Regions from separate parts of the Cohnella candida genome, predicted to be linked through region 2. Evidence: riboswitches for the same ligand, from Rfam matches in the RefSeq annotation. Region 2 holds a riboswitch; the other holds the start of a gene.
The links. Region 2 has a riboswitch for ZMP and ZTP ahead of rpiB (ribose 5-phosphate isomerase B). Riboswitches for the same ligand answer to the same signal wherever they lie in the genome.
Positions count from the first base shown of each region.

Region 1: another riboswitch for ZMP and ZTP. It lies ahead of EAV92_RS21200 (bifunctional 5,10-methylenetetrahydrofolate dehydrogenase/5,10-methenyltetrahydrofolate cyclohydrolase); the one in region 2 lies ahead of rpiB (ribose 5-phosphate isomerase B).

Region 1 is NZ_CP033433.1:4,578,406-4,581,608, forward strand. It holds gene EAV92_RS21195 (agmatine deiminase family protein) at 1-890, opposite strand, end outside; ZMP/ZTP riboswitch at 1,115-1,195, shown strand; gene EAV92_RS21200 (bifunctional 5,10-methylenetetrahydrofolate dehydrogenase/5,10-methenyltetrahydrofolate cyclohydrolase) at 1,255-2,109, shown strand; gene EAV92_RS21205 (carboxylate--amine ligase) at 2,344-3,203, shown strand, end outside.
Region 2 is NZ_CP033433.1:3,879,418-3,882,620, forward strand. It holds gene glyA (serine hydroxymethyltransferase) at 1-296, opposite strand, end outside; gene EAV92_RS17665 (TIGR01440 family protein) at 378-965, opposite strand; gene rpiB (ribose 5-phosphate isomerase B) at 983-1,441, opposite strand; ZMP/ZTP riboswitch at 1,592-1,674, opposite strand; gene EAV92_RS17675 (low molecular weight protein arginine phosphatase) at 1,714-2,310, opposite strand; gene EAV92_RS17680 (manganese efflux pump MntP) at 2,335-2,895, opposite strand; gene EAV92_RS17685 (L-threonylcarbamoyladenylate synthase) at 3,022-3,203, opposite strand, start outside.

The DNA.
Region 1 (3,203 bases), 700 kb from region 2:
GTGCGGATGCGCCGTTCGGGGAACGTTTCCTGCAGAATGCGCGCCGCTTCGCGGTCGGTTTCTTCCGCCGCGCCGCCGAATACGGGGAGCACGATGCCGCCGTTTACGAAATAGAAGTTGAGGTAGCTGAGCGTCAGCCGGCTTTCCTCGAACATCGATTTGGGAGGCTGGGGAATCTTCACGATCTCGAACTTGCGTCCTTGGGCGTCCGTCGATTCGCTCAGGATGCGCAGGTTTTCTTGCGTAATTTCATAATTCTCGTCGCTCGGGTCGTCGCATACCTGGATGACGATTTTGCCCGGCGCGGCGAAGCACGCGACGTTGTCGACATGGCCGTCCGTTTCGTCGCCGTCGAGTCCGCGTTTGAGCCAAATGATCTTGCTGACGTTCGTGAACCGTTTGACGTAATCTTCGATCTGCTCCCGGCTTAGGTTCGGGTTGCGGTTCGGGTTGAGCAGGCACTCTTCCGTCGTGAGCAGCGTGCCTTCCCCGTCCACGTGGATCGAGCCGCCTTCCATGACGAGGGGGGCGTCGAACCGGCGTGCGCCTACGCGCTCCAGCACTTGGGGAGCGACTTCGTCGTCGAGGTCCCATGGCGCGTACTTGCCGCCCCAGGCGTTGAACTTCCAGTTCACGCCGGCCAGCTCGCCGTTCTTGCCGACGAGGAACGTCGGGCCGTTATCCCGGAGCCAAGCGTCGCTGTGGGGGATTTCGGCGAAATCGATGTTCGGCTCGTCGAAGTAACCCGCCGCCAAGTCCTTGTCCGCGGGATTGACCAGCACGGTCACGGGCTCGAATTCGGCGATCGCCTTCACGACCTGCGCGTATCCGCCGCATACCGGCTCGTGGTCGTCCGGGTAAACCATCGATTCGCGCACCGGCCAGGACATGAAGGTGCGTTCGTGCGGTGCCCACTCGGCAGGCATTTTAAATTTAAGGTCTCTTGGATCCAAGTCGAATCAGCTCGCTTTATCGGTAAATTTCTTATCGTCACTAATGAAGGCCATTCCTCAACCATCATAAACGATAAGGGGACCGATCTCAAAGCCTTCCGCGGGACAACTTCTTCCTTATTGTGCGGAATGCCGGATTTGAGTATGATGAAAGCAAATAGACGGTTGCGTGTGACTGGCGGAACATGGACCAACCATGGGGGAGCACGCGGCGGAACGAGCCGTACGCCTGGGCAGAGGTAAGGGGGATCGCCCCCTTGCCTCTTTGCGTTTTCAATCCGTAATGAAGGAGTGGCTGAAAATGGCGAAAACGGAAGGACCGCTGATTTTGGACGGAGCACGGGTGGCTCGGGACATCAAGGAACGATTGGCTGAGAGGGTGAACCTGCTGGCCGAACGGGGGATCACCCCTTGTTTGGCGACCATTCTCGTCGGAGACGACCCCGCATCGGCGACGTACGTCCGCATGAAAGGGAATGCCTGCGAGCGCTTGGGGATGGAGTCGCGGCGCATCCAGCTGGACCGAAGCACGACGACCGAGCAGCTGATCGCCGCGATTCGCGAGTTAAATGAAGATTCAAGCGTTCACGGCATCCTGCTGCAGCATCCCGTGCCGCATCAGATCGACGAGAGAGCCGCTTTCGACGCCATCCGCATCGACAAAGACGTGGACGGCGTCACGACGCTCGGTTTTGCACAGAACGCGTTCGGGTTTGCGGCCTACCCGTCCTGCACGCCGGCGGCGATCATGGCGATCCTCGACGATTATGGAATCCCGATCGAAGGTAAACACGCCGTTGTCGTCGGACGCAGTCCGATTCTGGGCAAGCCGGTATCCCTCATGCTGCTGAACCGCAACGCCACGGTCACCGTCTGCCATTCCAAAACGCAGGGACTGGCGGATATCGTCGGTTCGGGCGACATCGTGGTAGCCGCCGTCGGCAAGCCGAAGTTCATCAGGGGCGATTGGATCCGCGAGGGAGCGGTCGTGCTCGACGCGGGATACAACCCGGGCAACGTGGGAGATGTCGATTACGAGGAGTGCCTCCTCAAGGCCGCGGCGATCACGCCGGTTCCGGCGGGCGTTGGTCCGGTCACGATCGCGACGCTTCTGAAGCATACCGTGGACGCGGCCGAAAGAATCGGTTCCGCCTAGCAAGTGTTGCCAACCCGCCTCCCCCGAAAGCCTTGCGCGCAAGGCTTTTTTCCTTTTTACGCCTGGCGCCGGCGGGGGAGGGCTTGTCTTGTATTCTACTAGGGCATGAAGTAAAATTTACTCAGCCGTTCGCTAATGGCTTGGCCGGCCTCCGATGCCGTCACCACGCGGCCGCACCCGGGTTTTCCGTCCGGGCCGCAGGGCGAAAATCCACCTCTGGGATGTGTAATCACGTTGAACAATAAAGCGGTCATTTTGGGAAGCAACTATTACATAGGCCTCAGCACGATCCGGTGCTTGGGCGAACATGGCATCCATACCGTCGCTGTCGACTATTCGACGAAAAACACGTACGCAGCCGATTCCAAATACGTCTCGGAGAAGCTCGTCGTTCCCCACTATAAGGAGGATCCCGCGGGCTTCATCCGTTATCTGAAAGACTACGCCAGCATGCAAAGCGCCCCTCCGGTCCTCATTCCCTGCCACGATAACTACGTCGAAGTCATCGACGAATATCTGGAAGAGCTGCGGGAAAGCTACCTGATACCTCAGACGGAGAAAGGCATTTATACCCGGCTCATGAACAAGGAGATGCTGGAGCGCGCGGCTATCGAGAAGGGCGTCGCCGTGCCGGAGACGGTCCGGGTGGACGAGGAAGATTACCTGGCGAAAGTGGCGCAGACGATCAAATATCCTTGTCTCGTGAAGCCTTCCGATTCTCCCGCGTTCGTGGCCAAGTTTAGAAGGAAGCTATTTAAGGTTTATTATGAGCAGGAGTTGGTCGAAGCGGTCGAGAAATCCCGCCAGGCCGGCCTCGAGGTCATCGTGCAGCGGATCATCCCGGGCTTCGACGACCACATGTATACATTCGATGCTTATCTGAACCAGGAATCCAAAGTCACCCACTGGGTGACCTGCCAGAAGTTCCGTCAGTATCCGATTAATTTCGGCGCTTCGGTGTACACCGGGCAGAAATACGTGCCGGAACTCTACGAGATCGGCGCCAAATTCCTGGAAGACATGAAATACAAGGGCTTCGCCGAAATCGAGTTCAAGAAGGACGCCGAAACCGGCAAGTTCTACTTGATCGAGGT
Region 2 (3,203 bases):
ATGTTCGCTTGCGCGCCGGAGTGGGGCTGCACGTTCGCATGCTCGGCGCCGAACAGCTCTTTCGCGCGGTTGCGCGCGATGTCCTCGGCGATGTCGACGTATTCGCAGCCGCCGTAGTAACGTTTGCCGGGATAGCCTTCGGCGTATTTATTCGTGAGCACCGTGCCCATCGCTTGCAGGACGGCGGGGCTGACGATGTTCTCGGAAGCGATCAGCTCGATGTTGTCGCGCTGGCGGCCGAGCTCCAGGTTTAACGCTTTGACGATTTCGGGGTCTTGCTGGCGCAATTGATCCATGACGGGAAAACCTCCAATATTCGAATGGGATAGGGACGAAAATGAAAATTTATCGGTAGATGTTCGGTCGATCCGTACGATTTAATCGCAAGTTCCGCTCGAGGACGTCTCGGTTGGCAGTTCATATACCGCCCTCGCTCCGCCGATCAGCTTCGGACGGCTGTAGGCGGCCGTCACGCGGGCTTCGCCGATCCACCGGACGGAAGGCCGAAACGGTACGGCGACGACACGCAGGTGCATGCCGATCAGCGTTTCGCCGATGTCGAGGCCCGCATGGACCTGCACTTGTTCGACGAGGCAAGGGTCTTTCATCCGGCGGTAGGCATACGAGGCCATGGAGCCTCCGGCCTTCGGAACGGGCACCGCCGACACGATCGTCCAGCCCATCGCTTCAGCCAGTTGGCGTTCCATGACCAGAGCGCGATTCAGGTGCTCGCAGCATTGCCACACCGCGGCGAAGCCGATCTTGGCACGGGCCCGCTCTACGCCTTCGTGGATCTCGGCGGCCACCGTCTCCGCTCCGGACGTGCCGATGCGGCGTCCTTGCACTTCGCTGGTGCTGGTCCCGATGACGACCAGCTTGCCGGAGCCGATGCCGCCGGCTTCCGCCAGCTCGGTTAACGCTTGCTCGACCAGATCGGCGATCGGCGCTTGTTCCTTCGTCGTCATGCCGGTCACCTCCGACATCAAGGATGCAAAGCCTGTTTGTCTTCGAGCCCCATCACTTTGCGGATCCGGTTCAGATGGCGTTCGCCTTGGGAAAACGGCGTGTCCAGCCAAACTTTGACGATCTCCTCGGCAAGGCCCGGACCGACGACTCGTTCGCCCATGGCGAGCACGTTGGTGTCGTTATGCTCGCGGGTCGCTTTGGCGGAGAACAAGTCGTGCACGAGCGCGCAGCGGATGCCCGGCGTTTTGTTGGCCGCGATCGACATTCCGATCCCCGTGCCGCAAATCAGGATCCCCCGCTCCGCTTCGCCGTTCACGACCATGTCGCAAACGGGAATCGCGTAATCCGGATAATCGACGGAATCCGCGCAGTCGCAGCCGACGTCGAGCACTTCGTGGCCCAGCTGCTTCAGCATCGGAACGATGACGTCTTTCAGACGGTAACCGGCGTGATCGGCACCAATCGCTATTTTCATGGATGACTACCTCCCAAGGATAAACGGCTCGTATTCACAAGGGTATTATACCTGAATTGTCCGCCGGCCAACAGTTGAGGGCATTCCTCCTTCGACACGCAAATTTTGCCGAAAAAGACAAAAAAGAGCGAGCGCGTCGTCAAACGCACTGCTCTTCGCCCAGGCGACCGGCCGTCATTCCGATGCTCCCCCGTGGTTCCACCCACTTCGCGTCGCCAGTCACATCGGAACGTTAAATTGTACCCTCATCATAACGGGTCCGAAGGTAAAAATCAATCCGGTTTCCGGTGTTCCGCGTCCTCCAACTTGTCCAGCAGGCGCAGCACGGCATTTTCGATCTCGTCCGCGCTTTTCTCATAGAAGCTGAGCGGTCCCCCGAAAGGATCGGCGATGTCGAAATCCGGCAGCCGGCGTTCCAGCTCCTCGAGACGGCGGCGCTCCTCTTCGCTGAGATTCTGGCCGAGCGCGCGGCGAATCTGCCATTCGGAGTACAGGCGCTCCGCCTCTTCGAGGTCGGCGGCCAACGCTCCGTCCCGAAGCGCGAACTCCTTCAGCGTGTAGGTTTTATCCGCGGCGTCCGGGTGGCGCCGTACGATCGCCTGCTTATGAGACGACGTCATCGTGAGAATGAGATCCGCCCAAGCGATTTGATCCGCGGACAAGGCCCGGGACGGACCGGGGACCGGCAGCTTGCGGCGGCGAAGCGTCTCGGCGGCGTTGGGGGAAACGGGATATCCATCCACGGCTCCCAGGCCGGCCGAACGGACTTCGACCGCCTTCCCGGCGCGGCCCGCCAAATCTCTCAGCATCGCTTCCGCCATCGGACTCCGGCAGGTGTTGCCCGTGCATACGAACAGAATGGTGCGCATATTTCCCCCTCCCTCTTACCGTATTCATAACAGAAAAAGCAGCCCGAACGCAAATAGGATCACGCCGCCGAACGCTTCGCCGTATCCTCCGAGGGAACGGCCGACCTTGCGTCCGAGCAGCAGGCCGAGCACGCTCATCAACCCTCCGAATAACCCGAACATCAACACCGTGAACAGCAAATGCCCGGAAAACATGCCGAGCGACACGCCCACCGAAAATGAATCGATGCTGACGCTTAAGGAGAACACGATCAGTCCCCATCCGGTGCGATGGTCGATCGATTCTACCTGTTCCCCCCGCAGCGAACTGTACACCATATGCCCGCCCAGCAGCAGAAGCAACGCCCCAGCGGCAGACGTCGCCACGCCTCCGAGCAGCGAGCTCACGTATTGTCCCGTCACCATCCCGCCCAGCGGCATCAGGATGTGGAAGAGCGCGATGACGGAGCTTAGCTTGAGCACGTCCAAGAGCCTGACGCCCTTCATCCCGATGCCGATGCCCAGCGAAAAAGCGTCCATGCCCAAGGCGATCGCCATCAGCAGGATGGCGATCAGGTGGCCGGCGGACGCGGACATCTCCAACATTAGCTTATCCCCCCCGCGCGTTCCGGAAACGGCGGATGCCGATCGATCCCGGACGCGAAATCCGCCTTCGCTCTTTTCTGAGCATATGCGGACAAGAGGGGGAACATGACCCGCCGCGGGGACAGGTTACGGTTGGGGGACAGACCTCACGCGGCCGCCGGCGGCTTTGCGCATGCGGTTCATGAGCGCGGCTCCGATTCCCCGCTCGGGAAACCCTTCGGCGACGATGAAGTCGAGACCGAGCCTGTCGCATTCCCGAAGCGTCGCGTAAAGCTGCTGCGCCGCCGTCTCGGGCGCTTGCCTGGAGC